DNA from 2 places in the Streptomyces sp. UG1 genome. Region 1 is predicted to be linked to the other one. Evidence: predicted binding sites of a transcription regulator. Region 1 holds the regulator's gene; the other holds the start of a gene.
The links. The regulator HspR, encoded in region 1, represses chaperone genes until heat shock. The targets are predictions, from matches to a motif close to TTGAGNNNNNNNNNCTCAA.
Positions count from the first base shown of each region.

Region 1 (7,829 bases):
CGGTCGACATGCAGCAGGTGCTCGACCAGTTGGCCTTCGACGCCCGCTCGACCGGGTCGATCGAGGGTGCGCTGGGCGCCGCCCGGCTGAACGCGCGCAGTGCTCGCGAGGCCGTCTCCTCCGAGATGTGGGAGTGCCTGAACTCGACGTGGCACGCGCTGGAGGACCAGCGGGTCGCGGCGCGCCGCATCGGCCCGTACGCCTATCTGGAGCTGGTGCGCAGGCGGGCGGCGCTGTTCTTCGGCCTGGCCGACTCGACGATGAGCCGGGACGACAGTTGGCGTTTCGTCGTCCTTGGCCGGAGTCTGGAGCGGGTGGACATGACCGTACGGCTGCTGTCGGTGCGGGTGCTGGACGCCGCGCACGCGCCCGACTGGCCGACCCTGCTGAGCGCGTCCGGCGCGGACGAGGCGTACGCGCGCGTGTACAGCGGTTTCGGCGACACCCCTCGGGTGGCCGAGTTCCTGCTGCTCGACCGGGACTTCCCGCGCTCGGCGCTGCACGCGCTGACCACGGCGGAGGAGTGCCTCACCGCGCTCGGCCGCCCTCGCCAGGACCCGGCGCGCCGCCCGATCGGCCGGCTGCGCACCCGTCTCGAATACCTGGACACACACTCCCTTGAGGACCAGTTGCCCGGGTTGCTGAAGGACCTGCAGCAGGCCTGCATGATCTCGGCGGACGCGGTGGCCGACCGGTTCTTCCCGTACCAGGGGCCCGTCGAGTGGGCCCAGGAAGGAGCGTGAGATGACCAATCAGGGGACCATTCGGGGGACCACCCAGGGCACTCGCCGCCTCCGTATCAAGCACGTCACCCGTGTCTCGTACGCCCAGCCGGCCGCGTCCTCGCACAACGAGGTCCGCATGACCCCGCTGACCCTGCCCGGCCAGACCACCCTGGACGCCCGGATCGCCGTGAGCCCGTCGGCCACGACCTGGTCGTACTGGGATTATTGGGGCACCCAGGTCACCGGCTTCGAGCTGATGGACCCGCACGCCGATCTCACCATCACGGCGTCGAGCCTGGTGGAGACCCACCCGCCGGGCTCGCTCCCGGAGGCGCCCGTGTGGCGGGAGCTCGCCGAGCGGGTGGACTCCTCCCGGCTGCTGGAGTTCACGGGGCCGACATCGCGTACGACGGTCCCCGAGCGGCTCGTCGACAAGGCGCGGGAGGCGGCGGCCGGTCTCGATCCGCACGGGACGGCGATCGCGGTGTCGGCGCTGGTCGCCGACCAGGTGTCGTACCTCCCCGGCGCCACGGGGGTGAACACGTCCGCCGCCGAGGCCTGGGAGCAGGGCGCGGGCGTCTGCCAGGACATCGCCCACCTCACCCTCGCCCTGCTGCGCGGCCTGGGCCTGCCGGCCCGGTATGTCTCGGGCTATCTGCACCCCGAGCGCGAGGCGGAACTGCACCGCCCGGTGGCCGGCCAGAGCCATGCCTGGGTCGAGTACTGGGCGGGCGACTGGTGCGGCTACGACCCCACGAACCGGACCCGGGCCGACGAGTCCCATGTGGTGGTCGGCCGCGGCCGCGACTACGACGACGTCACCCCGCACAAGGGCGTCTACCGGGGTGTGCCCGGCGGTCCGCCGGAGGTGACGGTGGAGTTCACGCGGGTGGCGTGAACTCCCAACTCCCGGCCGCCGACGGGGGGCTGCTTCGCTACTTCAGCCCGAGCTTGCTGCAGTCCGCCTTGTACTCGCCCTTGCAGATGTCGGACACCTGGTAGATCTCGTCGGCGATGACGGTCTCCTCGATGTTCTTCTTCGTCAGGGCGACCACCGGGACGAGGCGGGCCGGGATGTCCTTGTGGGTCGGGCTGTCGACCTGCTGCTGGGTGAGCGAGTCGAACTGGATGTCATGGCCCTGGACCTTGGCCACGGCCATCTCCGCGGCGCTCTCGGCCTCCAGCGGGTACGACTTGTACACGCTCATGAACTGCTCGCCGGCCACGATCCGCTGGACGGCGTCCAGTTCGGCGTCCTGCCCGGTGATCGGCGGCAGCTTGGTGACGCCCGCCGCCTCCAGGGCCTTGACGATGCCGCCGGCCATGCCGTCGTTGGCGGAGTAGACGCCCTTGATGTTGTTGACGCCGATGGACTTGATGGCCTGGGCCATGTTGTCCTCGGCGTTCTCCGGCTTCCAGTCCTTGGTGTCGTAGGACTTGGCGATGTCCACCGCGCCCTTGAGCTCGGAGAGGGCGCCCGCCTTGAACTGCCCCGCGTTCGGGTCGGTGGGCGAGCCGTTCATCATGACGATCTTGTCGGAGGAGTCGACCGGGTTCATGGCCTCCAGGAGCGTGCGGCCCTGGACCTCGCCGACCAGTTCGTTGTCGAAGGAGACGTACGCGTCGATCGGACCCTCGGCCAGGCGGTCGTAGGCGATGACCGGGATCCCGGCCTCCTTGGCCTTCTCCACCCCGCCGGCGATGGAGTGCGCGTCGACGGCGTCCAGCAGGATGACGTCGACCTGGTCGTCGATCATCTGCTGGAGCTGGCTCGCCTGCTTGCTCGCGTCCGCGTCGGCGTTCTTGTAGACGACCCGGCCCTGCTTGTCGGTGAGCTCCAGGACCTTGTTCCTGATGATGGGGTAGTCGAACTTGTCGTAGCGCGTGTTCGCCGTCTCCGGCAGCAGCAGCCCCACCGTGATGTCGTTGCCCTTGGTCGGGCTCGCCTCGGTGCTGTCCCCGGTGACGCCCAGTGCCCCGCACGCGGCCAGCGAGAGGGTCATCGTGGACGCGGACGCCACGGCGATGGCGGTACGGCGCAGGGGGCGCAAGGGACGCATAGAGGAGCTCACTTCTGGTGCCTTCGGGACACGGGCGCGCCATTGCGCCCAGGTGACTGAAAAGCCAACGCGCCGACGCCCCTCAGCGTCAAGCAAAACCACTTAACGAGTGCGCAACACCACGCTCCGCTTTGCATGTAAAGACATGCCGGAACCTCTCCAAACAGTCATTACACCCCGTCCATCAAACCCAGGACAGCTTCACATCGCCGTACCGCGCTCGGCCACAGGATCGAACGAACCCGGCCAGCCGGCCGCCCGGCCGTCGCGGGCACGCGGGCACCCTGCTGCGAAGATCATCCGTATGACCGCCACCGAAACCCCCGTCGAGGACACCGTGTCCGGTCCGTTGACCGTCCGCCTGGACACCGAGCGCGGTGAGGTCGTCGTCGAAGGCGAGACGGTGCCGCGGATCGTGCTGCGCCGCGCCGCCGGCACCGAGGCCGAGGAGCACATCCCCGTCGGCACCCGGGACGGCGGCCGGCTGACGCTCACCGTCGACGGCGAGGAGGCGGGCGTGCACCCGGCGAAGGGTCGGCTGACCCGGCGTTCGTACGCGGTCGAGGTCCGGTATGCCGGACATGTGTGGCGGCTGGTGCCCGACTCGATACCGGACAGTCGCCTGCTGCGCGACGGGCGACGCCTCGGGGAGTTCAGCTCCGAGGGCAACGGCGAGGTCGCCGCCGACTGGCGCCCGGGCGCCACGCCCGAGGCCGTCGACGTGGCCCTCGGATACGCCCTCGCGGCGGGGTTCGGCACGGGCGCGCAGCCGATGTGGATGCTGGTCGCGGACGCGATCGGTGACCTGTTCCCCTGACCTTCGCGGCGCCCGTACAACCAATTGAGGTGCCGGCCGGTCCTGTTCGGCGACGGTTGATCACCACCGTCGCCGAACAGGACTGAAGGACCGCATGAACCCAGCCAGACGCACGACCGCGGCCACCGCGACCGCCGTCGTGCTCGCCACCGCGGGCGGCCTGCTCGGCGCCCTCGCCGCGCCCGCCTCCGCCGCCGTGACCTGCAACTCTCCGGTGTTCAAGCGGCAGTTCTTCGCGAACACCGCGTTCTCCGGCACGCCGAAGAAGACCGACTGCGACAGCGTCATCGACCAGAACTGGGGCACGGGCGCCCCGGCCACCGGTCTGCCCAGGAACTACTTCGGCGTCCGCTGGAGCCTGACCCGGGACTTCGGCTCCGGCGGCCCCTTCACCTTCAGCGCCTCCGGCCTCGACGGCATCCGGGTCTACCTCGACGGCGTCCGCAAGATCGACCTGTGGCGGAACACCTCCACGACGGTCTACAAGACGGTCAACGTCACCATCCCCTCCGGCAGGCACTCCCTGCGCGTCGACTACGTCAACTGGACCGGCAGTGCCAAGGTCAAGTTCCGCTACGCGCCCAGGACTTCGGCCACCGTCGACAAGGTCCGGCCGCTGGCCCCGACCGGCGCCGCCGTGACCTACGACCAGGCCACCAGCAAGGCGAGGGTGACCTGGGCGAGGAACAGGGAGATGGACCTCGCGGGGTACCGCGTCTACCGGCGTCTGAAGGGAACCGGTGACTACCGCGTGGTCAGCGGCGGCACCCTGCTGACCGGCACCTCCTTCACGCAGTACCTCGCGCCGACCGGCACCGCGTACTACTACGAGGTGCGGGCCGTGGACCGGGCCGGCAACGAGTCGGCGGGCAGCACCGACCAGCTCGTCACGACCGTGGACCGCACCGCGCCGCTGACGCCGGTCGTGTCCGCGAGCGACGATCCGGTGCGCGGGGTCACCCTCGACTGGCAGGACGACGCGTACGGCGTGACCTACGACGTCTACCGCGCCGCGGCCTCCGACGGGGAGTTCGTGAAGCTCGGCCTGTCGTACGGCTCCAGCCGCCTCGACGAGACCGCGCCCTACGGCGACACCTCGTACTACCGGGTCGTCGCCAAGGACGGCGCCGGCAACACCGCGGCCTCACAGGTCCTGGCCTTCACCCGCCCGCTGGCGGTGCCCGCCATGGACACCGCGGGCACCAACGAGGCGGAGACCGGGATCGAGCTGCGCTGGACGACGTCGAAGGCGGCGCCGGCCGAGTTCCGTGCCTACCGCTGGGACCGCTCCGACCCGGACGCCGTCCCGGTACACGTCGTCTGCGAGTCGTACCGGGTGGGCAACGAGGCCGACTACTACCCGCAGTACGGCTGCACCGACCACTCCGCCGAGCGGCGCACGTCGTACGCGTACTACGTGACCAGCGTCGACAGCCAGGGCCGGGAGTCGGCGCCCTCGCGCACGGTCTACGCGAGCCGCCGGGACACGACCCCGCCGCCCACGGTCACCGGCCTCACCCACACGAGCACGGAGTACGGCACGGTGCTGCAGTGGGACGAGAGCACGGCCGAGGACCTCGCCTCGTACACCGTGCTGCGCGCCACCGACGCCCGTGACACCTCCACCTACGAGTGGATGGCCTCGCTCCCGCCCGGCACGACCCGGTATGTCGACGTCGGCGTGCCCGACGACGAGAACTGGGTCTACCTCGTGGACGCGGTGGACACGTCGAACAACTCCCTCTACACGCTGTCCGGCAACCCGGCGGACGTCGTCGCCAACGTGAGCGTCGACGAGTTCGACCTCACCCCCGCCCACACGCCCCCGCACACCGCCGCCTGGACCCTGTCCGCCGAGGCGGACGAGGCCGGCCGGGCGGTGCTGTCGTGGACCTGCGGCACCGACTGTGACACCAGCGGATTCCACGTGTACCGCTGGGACCGCGCGACACAGCAGTACGTCCGCCTGACCGACGTACCCCTGGCCGCCGACGCCCGCGGGTACACCGACCCGGCCACCCCGGCCGGGACGACCAGCCACTATGTCGTCTCGGCGGTCGCCGCCGCGGACGGTTCGGAGATGTACACGGGCCTCGCACCCGTCGTCGTCGCCCCGAACGAGGGCTGAGCACCGCATGCGAAGGGGCCCGGAGGTTCTCGGCGAACCTCCGGGCCCCTTCACACACGTGCGTGCCGCCTAGTCCTTGGGCTTCTTCGGCCGCCAGACCACCAGCGCGCTGGTCTGCTGCACCTCCTGGTACGGGACCAGGTCGCGGCGGTACGACGCGTGCACCGCCGCCTCGCGCTGCTGCATCGCCGCCGCGGCGCCTTCGACGGCGGCCTGGAGTTCGGCCACCCTGGACTGCAGCGCGGCGACCTGGTTCTCGAGTTCGATGATGCGCTTGATGCCGGCCAGGTTGATGCCCTCGTCCTGCGACAACGCCTGCACCTGGCGGAGCAGTTCGATGTCGCGGGCCGAGTAACGGCGGCCGCGGCCCGGGGTGCGGTCCGGCGACACCAGGCCCAGGCGGTCGTACTGGCGCAGGGTCTGCGGGTGCAGGCCGGAGAGCTGGGCCGCCACCGAGATGACGTAGACCGGGGTCTCCTCGGTCAGTTCATACGGGTTGCGTCGACGGCCGTCCATCTCGATCAAGCTCCCTTCGCGGCCTGGAACAGCTCCGCCCGCGGGTCCTCGCCCGCGGTCGCCTCGCGATACGCCTGAAGCGCGTCACGAGCCTTCCCCGAAAGGTCCTTCGGGACACTCACCTCGACGGTGACCAGCAGGTCTCCGCGGGTGCCGTCCTTGCGGACCGCGCCCTTGCCCCGCGCCCGCATGGTGCGGCCGTTGGGGGTGCCGGGCGGCAGCTTCAGGGTGACCGGCGGTCCGCCCAGGGTGGGGACCCTGACCTCGCCGCCGAGGGCCGCCTCCGTGAAGGTCACGGGGACGGTCACCGTGAGGTTGTCGTCCTTGCGGCCGAACACCGGGTGCGCGTCGACGTGCACGGTGACGTACAGGTCACCGGCCGGGCCGCCGCGCTCGCCGGGCGCTCCCTTGCCGCGCAGCCGGATGCGCTGGCTGTCCGACACCCCGGCGGGGATGCGGACCTGCATGGTCCTCGACGACTTCGCGCGGCCGCTGCCCTTGCACTCCATGCAGGCGTGCTCGGCGATCAGGCCGCGCCCCTTGCAGTCCGGGCACGGGTCGGTGAGGGAGAACCCGCCGCCCGAGCCCCGCGCCACCTGGCCGGTGCCGACACAGGTCGGGCACACCCTCGGCGTGCCGTTCTTGTCGCCGGTGCCCGCGCAGGCCTTGCACGGCGACTGCGAGGACATCCGCAGCGGGACCGTCGCGCCCTCGATCGCCTCGGTGAAGCTGAGGGTGACCTCGGTGTCGATGTCCTGGCCCCGGCGTGGCTGGGTACGGGTGGTGCCCGTGCCGCCCCGGTTGAACAGGCCCCCGAAGACGTCACCGAGTCCGCCGCCGAAGCCGCCGGCGCCGGACTGGCCGCCCTGGGCGCCGCCTCCGAAGAGGTCGCCCAGGTCGAAGTTGAAGGAGCCGCCGCCCGCGCCCGGCCCCGGGCGGAAGCCGCCGTTGCCGAAGAGGGCGCGTGCCTCGTCGTACTCCTTGCGCTTCTTGGGGTCGCCGAGGATGTCGTTCGCCTCGGAGATCTCCTTGAAGCGCTCCTCCGCCTTGACGTTGCCCTTGTTGGCGTCCGGGTGGTACTCGCGGGCGAGCTTGCGGTACGCCTTCTTGATCTCGGCCTCGGTGGCGTCCTTGGGGACGCCGAGGACCTTGTAGAAGTCCTTCTCGATGAAGTCCTTGGTGCTCATCCTCGACGTCCCTCCTCTCTCCTCGTCAGTTCAACGTCAGCCCTCGTCCGGGCCACCGCTCTCCTTGTCGTCGGCCGTCGCGGCGCTCGCGGCGCTCTCGTCGGATCCCTCGCCCTTGACGGTCTGCGCGCCCGGCTGGGGCTCGGCGACCGCCACCCGCGCGGGGCGGATGGTGCGCTCGCCGATGCGATACCCCGGCTGGAGGATCGCGACGCAGGTCGTCTCGGTGACGTCCGGCGCGTAGGAGTGCATGAGCGCCTCGTGGATCGTCGGGTCGAAGGGCTCGCCCTCCTTGCCGAACTGCTGCAGGCCCATCTTGGCGGCGACGGTCTCCAAGGACTCCGCCACCGACTTGAACCCGCCCACGAGTTCGCCGTGTTCCCTCGCGCGGCCGAT
Region 1 covers NZ_JBNGGG010000023.1:26,038-33,866, reverse strand. The annotation lists gene ACP4J3_RS25005 (alpha-E domain-containing protein) at 1-743, shown strand, start outside; gene ACP4J3_RS25000 (transglutaminase family protein) at 745-1,623, shown strand; gene ACP4J3_RS24995 (substrate-binding domain-containing protein) at 1,661-2,785, opposite strand; gene ACP4J3_RS24990 (hypothetical protein) at 3,090-3,602, shown strand; gene ACP4J3_RS24985 (fibronectin type III domain-containing protein) at 3,697-5,730, shown strand; gene ACP4J3_RS24980 (heat shock protein transcriptional repressor HspR) at 5,800-6,246, opposite strand; gene dnaJ (molecular chaperone DnaJ) at 6,252-7,433, opposite strand; gene grpE (nucleotide exchange factor GrpE) at 7,470-7,829, opposite strand, start outside.

Region 2 (7,829 bases), on a different contig from region 1:
CGTCGCCGCCGTGATGTCCGCCGTCGCCTCCGCCACCGGCGCCGCCCTGGCCGTACGGGACGACGACGCCTACCGCCGCCGCCTGTACCGCCTCGCCGACCGCCGCCGCCGGGCCCTGCCACCCGGCCCGGCCGGCCCCGGCACCGTCTTCGTACAGCTCGACGGCGTCGGCCACGACGTCCTCCTCACCGCCGTCGGCAAGGGCCTCATGCCCACCGTCGCCCGCTGGCTGGGAGAGGGCACCGGCAACCGCCGCACCCACCGGCTCACCCCCTGGCGCACCGACTGGTCCAGCCAGACCGGCGCCAGCCAGCTCGGCATCCTGCACGGCAGCAACCACGACGTGCCCGCGTTCCGCTGGTACGAGAAGGCCGGCCGCGAGGTGATGGTCTGCAACCGCCCCACCAGCGCCGCCGAACTCCAGCGCCGCGCCATCGACCGCACCGGAGACGGCGGACTGCTCGCCGACGGCGGCGCCAGCCGTGGCAACCTCTTCAGCGGCGGCGCCGACGAGCAGGCCCTGGTGCTGTCCATCGCCACCAAACGGCGCCCCCGGGAGAACCGCTCCCGCGCCGGCTACTTCGCCTACTTCTCCGACCCGGCCAACGCCGTGCGCACCGCCCTGTCCTTCGTCGCCGAGGTCGGCCGTGAGATCGGCCAGTCCACCCGGGCCCGCGCCCGCAAGGCCCGGCCCAGAGTCTCCCGCGGCGGCCTCTACCCGTTCGTGCGCGCCTTCGCGACGGTCGTGGAGCGCGACGTCGTCGTCGCCGCGGTGCTGGGCGACATGTTCGCCGGCCGCAGCGCCGTCTACGCCGACCTGGTCGCGTACGACGAGGTGGCGCACCACTCCGGGCCGTGCGGCCGCGACGCCGAGAAGGTCCTCGAACGGCTCGACCGGGCGCTGGCGTTGATCGAGAAGGCCGCCGAGCACGCGCCGCGCGCGTACCGGCTGGTCGTGCTGTCGGACCACGGCCAGAGCCCCGGCGAGACCTTCCGCGCCCGCTACGGCCTCGGCCTCGCCGACCTGGTGCGGGCCGGCTGCGGGCTGCCCGTGCCACGCCGGGCGCGGCGCACCCACAGCGGCGCCGAGGCCCGCGCCGCCGTGCGCGCGGCGCTGCGCCGGCCCGTCGAGGAGGGCGGCGAGCAGCACCGCCCGTCCCGCCGCTCCGAGCCGATCGTGCTGGCCTCCGGCAACCTCGGCCTGGTCTCCTTCCCGGACGTCCCGCACCGGATGACCAAGGAGGAGATCGACGCCCGCCACCCGGCCCTGCTCACCACCCTCGCCAACCACCCCGGCATCGGCTTCCTGCTCGTGCGCAGCGGGCGGCACGGCGGGGTCGTGCTCGGCGCGCACGGCGCGGAGATCCCCCTGGACCGACTGGACGACGACCCCGGTCCGCTGGAGGTCTTCGGGCCGGGCGCCGCCGACGCCGTACGGCGCACGCACTCGTTCCCGAACACCGCCGACATCATGGTCAACTCCTCCTACGAACCGGACGACGGCGAGGTCCTCGCCTTCGAGGAGCAGATCGGCTCGCACGGCGGACTCGGCGGGGCGCAGGGCAGGCCGTTCCTGCTGTCGCCGATCGTCTTCTCGACGCCGGTGGACGACGGGGAGGACCTGGTCGGCGCCGAGCAGGTGCACCACGTACTGCGCCGCTGGCTGAGCGAATCGACCGGCCCCCAGGTGCCCTTGGAGACGGAGCCGGAGGAGCGGGCCGCATGAAAATTCGGATGACGGCCGCAACCATCAATTGAGAACCTCGACGGCGAGCAACCACATCCGCGAGAGCGGCGCCGGTTTAGGCGCAAAGAGGGGAGCCCCTGCTTTGCAGGCCGCCGTCACCGTCACGCCCTCCCGTGTCCCCGAAACTGCTCCTCGGCCTCGCCACCGTGCGGCCGGTCTTCCTCTGGGGCGCCCCCGGCATCGGAAAGTCCTCCCTCGTACGGGACTTCGCCGAGTCGCTCGGCCTGGAGTGCGTGAGTCTGCTCGGCACCCAGCTCGCGCCGGAGGACCTGATCGGCGTGCCGCAGATCCGCGACGGGCGCTCGGTGTTCTGCCCGCCCGAGGCGATCGCCCGCGACGAGCCGTACTGCCTGTTCCTGGACGAGCTGAACGCGGCCACCCCTGATGTGCAGAAGGCGTTCTACTCGCTGATCCTGGACCGCCGTATCGGCACCTACGAACTGCCCAAGGGCTCGATCGTCATCGGCGCCGGAAACCGGGCCACCGACAACGCCCTCGCCCGGCCCATCGCCTCCGCCCTGGTCAACCGCCTCACCCACGTCCACCTGGAGGCCTCCGCCAAGGACTGGCTGACCTGGGCCGCGAACAACGGCATCCACCCGTGGATCCTGGACCACCTCACCGACCGCCCCGACCACCTGTGGTCCAAGCCGCCCAAGACCGAGGAGCCCTTCTCCACGCCCCGCTCCTGGCACATGCTCTCCGACGCGCTGCACTCCTTCGGCCAGGGCCTCGACGAGGAGACGCTGAAGGTGCTGGCGCACGGCACGCTGACGCACGCCACCGCGTTCTGCGGCTATGTCAAGATCGTGCGCAGCCGGTTCGGCATCGAGGCCATCATCAAGGGCGACGCCCGCTGGCCGCACCGCATGGAGGACCGCGACCTGCTCTACTACCTCGCCGAGTCCTTCCGCGGCCGTCTGATCAAGGAACTGCCCGTGAGCAAGGACCACATGTCGGCGAGCGGGCGGCAGACCGCGTACCGCGCGAAGTCGCTGCTGGTGCAGCTCGCGGAGATCTCCGTCGAGGTCGCCCAGAGCGTCATCGCCTCCGACGCCGACGGCAACCCGGTGCTGCCGTCGTGGTTCCTGGTGGAGGCCGCCCGGGACATGCCCCGGCTGGTCGAGGCGCGGCGATGAGCCGTACCCACGACAAGGGCAAGCCCAAGAAGAAGCGGGACCTGGCCGCGGAGGCCTTCGCCGAGGGGATGCGGCTGGTGCGCGCCAACCCGGCGCTCGCCGCCGTCGAGTTCACCGTCTGCCGCCAGGAGAAGTGCGAACAGGCGCCCCGCGACGGCCTCGTCCGCGTCGACTCCGACGGCGCTCTGCACGTCGACCCGCACCTCCCCCACGCTCGAACCGACTCGCGCGGGGGGACCCCCACCGCCGAACCCGCCACCTGGGCCTGGGCGATCGCGCACGCCGTCCTGCACCTCGGTTTCGGACACGTGCCCTCCAAGACGGGCACGCCCGTACAGCCCGACCGGGCCGAACTCGCCGCCCGCTGCGCCGTCGTCAACCGCTTCCTGCTCACCTTCCCGGTCGGGCAGGCCCCCGACCACCTGCCCCTGAGCTACCCCGACGGCGACGAGGAACAGCTCGCCACGCGCTGGCGGCGCGACGGAATCCCGGCCGGGTACGAGCGCTGCGGCACGGCGGGACCGGAGCCGGACCGTCTCCACCGCGATGGACATGGCGGGCGGCCGCCGCGACTCCATGGACGGCGAACCGGTCAAGAAGCGGCCCTGGCAGTGGGCGCTGGAGTGGTTCATCACCTCCTACCCTCCCCCAGAGGGGGGACCCCCAGCTCGGCGGCATCGCGGGCCGGCATCAAGCTGGTCGCCGACGCCGGACTCGCCCGCGCGCACGGCATCGCCGTCGCCGCCGTCAACGCCGAGGCCGGCGAGATCTACATCAACCCGCTGCGGACGTTCGAGGACGAGGAGTGGCGGTTCATCCTCGCCCACGAGATGCTGCACGCCGCCCTGCGCCACGGCGACCGCTGCGGCGCCCGAGACCCGTATCTGTTCAACGTCGCCTGCGACTACGTCATCAACGGCTGGCTGCGCGAGATGCAGATCGGGGAGATGCCCCAAGGGCTGCTGTACGACGCGCAGTTCAGCGGCCTGTCCGCCGAGGAGGTGTACGACCGGATCGCCGGCGACCCGCGCCGGATGCGCCGGCTGGCCACCCTGCGCGGCAAGGGCGTCGGCGATGTGCTCGGCGCACCGCTCGGCCCGCCCGGAGAGTACGTCGACCTCGACGAGTTCTACCGGCGGGGCCTGTGCCAGGGCCTCGACCTGCACCAGCGGCAGGAGCGGGGCTTCCTGCCCGGCGGCCTGGTCCAGGAGATCCGCGCGCTCAGCCATCCACCGCTGCCGTGGGATGCCCGACTGGCCCGCTGGTTCGACGAGTTCGTGCCGCGTCCGGAACCGGTCAGGACGTACGCCCGTCCCGCGCGCCGCCAGGCGTCGACGCCCGACATCCCGCGCGCCGGCCGCTACTACCCGCCCGAGGAGATCGCCCGCTGCACCTTCGGCGTGGTCCTGGACACCTCCGGCTCCATGGGCGCCGGCCTGCTCGGCAAGGCGCTGGGCGCGATCGCCTCGTACGCCGAGGCACGGGACGTACCGGCCGCGCGGGTGGTGTTCTGCGACGCGGGGCCGTACGACGCCGGGTATGTGCCGGTGACCGACATCGCGATGGGGGCACCTCCCAGGCCCTTAAGGCACTGGGGGAGGGTGCGGGTGCGCGGCCGGGGCGGTACCGTCCTGCAGCCCGGGATCGACCTGCTGCAGCGGGCGGACGACTTCCCGCCGGGCGCGCCCGTGCTGGTCATCACCGACGGCTGGTGCGACGTCCTGCGGGTGCGGCGCGAGCACGCGTATCTGATTCCCCCGGGCCGTCGACTGCCGTTCACCCCTCGTGGGCCGGTCTTCCGGGTGCAGTGAGCCGGAGTGTGATCGGATGGTGCCCCAAGGAAACACCAGAATTGGAAGGACTCACCGTGGCAACCACGCGCTCCGCACACACCGTCTGGGAAGGCAACCTGCTCGAGGGCAATGGTGTCGTCAACTTCGACTCCTCCGGTGCCATCGCCGCGCAGCCGGTCACGTGGGCCTCGCGCTCCGAGGAGGCCAACGGCAAGACCAGCCCCGAGGAACTGATCGCCGCCGCGCACTCCAGCTGCTTCTCGATGGCCCTGTCGCACGCCCTGAACGGCGCCGGCACCCCGCCCACCAAGCTGGTCACCTCGGCCGACGTGAGCTTCCAGCCCGGTGAGGGCATCACCGGCATCCACCTCACCGTCGAGGGCACGGTGCCCGGCATCGACAACGAGACGTTCGTCGCCGCCGCGGAGGACGCCAAGAAGAACTGCCCGGTCAGCCAGGCCCTGACCGGCACGACGATCACGCTGTCGGCGAAGCTGGCATAGCGCCCCACCGGGGGCTGAGCGACCGCTCAGCCCCCGTTTGGGTCCCGTCCCCCGGGCCACCCGTCCCATTGACAAGAACCCACTCAAGTTTTGTGCTGGAGTTCAAGAGGTGCCCTGGCGGAAGGGGACAACGATGGCACGCGCGGTCGGGATCGATCTCGGGACCACGAACTCGGTGGTCGCCGTCCTGGAGGGCGGCGAACCCACTGTCGTCGCCAACGCGGAGGGGGCCAGGACCACACCGTCGGTCGTGGCCTTCGCCAAGAACGGCGAGGTACTCGTCGGTGAGGTGGCCAAACGGCAGGCGGTGACGAACGTCGAGCGCACCGCCCGCTCCATGAAGCGGCACATGGGCGAAGCGAACTGGCGCTTCCCGGACCAGGGCGACATCGACGGCAGCCGCTACCGGGCCCAGGAGCTGTCCGCCCGGGTGCTGCAGAAGCTGAAGCGGGACGCCGAGTCCTACCTCGGTGAGGACGTCACCGACGCGGTGATCACCGTTCCCGCCTACTTCGACGACGCCCAGCGGCAGGCCACGAAGGAAGCCGGGGAGATCGCGGGCCTGAAGGTGCTCAGGATCATCAATGAGCCCACCGCCGCCTCCCTCGCCTACGGACTCGACCGGGGCGAGGAGCAGACCGTCCTGGTCTTCGACCTCGGCGGCGGCACCTTCGACGTCTCGCTGCTGGAGATCGGCGAGGGCGTCATCGAGGTCAAGGCCACCAACGGCGACACACACCTGGGCGGCGACGACTGGGACCAGCGGATCGTCGAGCACCTGGTGAAGAAGTTCAAGGGGCAGAACGGCATCGACCTCGGCAACGACAAGATGGCGCTGCAGCGCCTGCGCGAGGGTGCCGAGAAGGCCAAGATCGAGCTGTCCAGCTCCTCCGAGACCACGATCAACCTGCCCTACATCACCGCCTCCGCCGAGGGCCCCCTCCACCTCGACGAGAAGCTGACCCGTGCCCAGTTCCAGGAACTGACCGCCGACCTCCTCGACCGCTGCAAGACCCCCTTCCACCGGGCGGTCAAGGATGCGAACGTGAAGCTCTCCGCGGTCGACCACGTCATCCTCGTCGGCGGCTCCACCCGGATGCCCGCCGTCACCGACCTCGTGAAGGAACTCACCGGCAAGGACCCGCACAAGGGCGTCAACCCCGACGAGGTCGTGGCCGTCGGCGCGACCCTCCAGGCCGGCGTCATCCGCGGCGACGTCAAGGACGTCCTGCTGCTCGACGTCACCCCGCTGTCCCTCGGCATCGAGACCAAGGGCGGCATCATGACCAAGCTCATCGAACGCAACACCACGATCCCGACCCGGCGTTCGGAGATCTTCACCACCGCCGCCGACAACCAGCCCTCCGTCGGCATCCAGGTCTACCAGGGCGAACGCGAGATCGCCGCGTACAACAAGAAGCTCGGCGTCTTCGACCTGACGGGTCTGCCGCCGGCGCCGCGCGGGGTGCCGCAGATCGAGGTCGCGTTCGACATCGACGCCAACGGGATCATGCACGTCTCCGCCAAGGACCTGGCCACGGGGCGGGAGCAGAAGATGACGGTGACGGGCGGGTCGGCCCTGCCGAAGGACGACATCGACCGGATGATGCGGGAGGCCGAGCAGTACGCAGAGGAGGACCGGTCACGCCGAGAGGCGGCGGAGACCAGGAACCAGGCCGAGCAGCTCGTCTACCAGACCGAGAAGTTCATCCGGGACAACGAGGACCGGGTCCCGGCGGACACCAGGACCGAGGTCGAGTCGGCGATCACCGACCTGAAGCAGCAACTGGAACAGAACGCCGAGACGAGCGCCCTGCGCACCGGCGTCGAGAAACTCGCCACGGTCAGCCAGAAGATGGGCCAGGCGATGTACGCCCAGTCCCAGCAGGCACCGACGGACGCCGGGGCCGGCGCGGGCACCGAACAGGGCGCGGCGCAGGACGACGAAGGTGTGGTGGACGCGGAGATCGTCGACGAGGAGAAGGAGCAGGGGGACCAGCGGGACCAGAGGGGCGGGGCGGCCTAGGATCCCGCCTTCTCCCAGCCCCGCCGCTCCGGCCGCGGCCCCAGGTCCCCGGGGTCGCGGCTGCGGTACACGAGGTACGGCCGGAACAGGTACTGCACCGGAGCGCTGAACATATGGACCAGCCGTGTGTACGGCACCAGCGCGATCAGCGCCATGCCGATCACCGTGTGGATCTGGTACAGCACCGGCACGCCCGCCATCCGGACCGGGTCCGGCTGCAGGGTGAACAGGCCGCGGGCCCAAGGGGCGATCGACTGGCGGTAGTCGTAGCCGTCTCCGGAGACGTGCGCGAGCTTGGCGACCATGCCCAGCACGATCGCGGCCAGCAGGACGACGTACATGAGCTTGTCGTTGGCCGTCGTCGCCCGGAACACCGGCGCGTTCGTGCGGCGGCGGTAGATCAGCAGCGCGATCCCGGCGACCGTCAGCACCCCGGCCGCCGTACCGCCGTAGAGGGAGAACAGGTGGTAGGTGTGCTCGCTCACGCCCAGCGCGTGTGTCCAGGACTCCGGGACGAACAGGCCGACCAGATGGCCGACCAGCACGAACAGGATGCCGTAGTGGAAGGCGGGCGAGGCGATGTTCAGCAGCCTCGACTCGTAGATCTGCGAGGAGCGGGTG
Region 2 covers NZ_JBNGGG010000018.1:79,747-87,575, reverse strand. The annotation lists gene ACP4J3_RS21145 (alkaline phosphatase family protein) at 1-1,726, shown strand, start outside; partial or broken gene ACP4J3_RS21140 (ATP-binding protein) at 1,830-2,886, shown strand; partial or broken gene ACP4J3_RS21135 (DUF2201 family putative metallopeptidase) at 2,883-4,697, shown strand; gene ACP4J3_RS21130 (OsmC family protein) at 4,754-5,182, shown strand; gene dnaK (molecular chaperone DnaK) at 5,316-7,208, shown strand; gene narI (respiratory nitrate reductase subunit gamma) at 7,205-7,829, opposite strand, start outside.
Region 2: dnaK (molecular chaperone DnaK) is a predicted target of HspR. The motif match lies at 5,251-5,269, and genes of this name have one in related genera.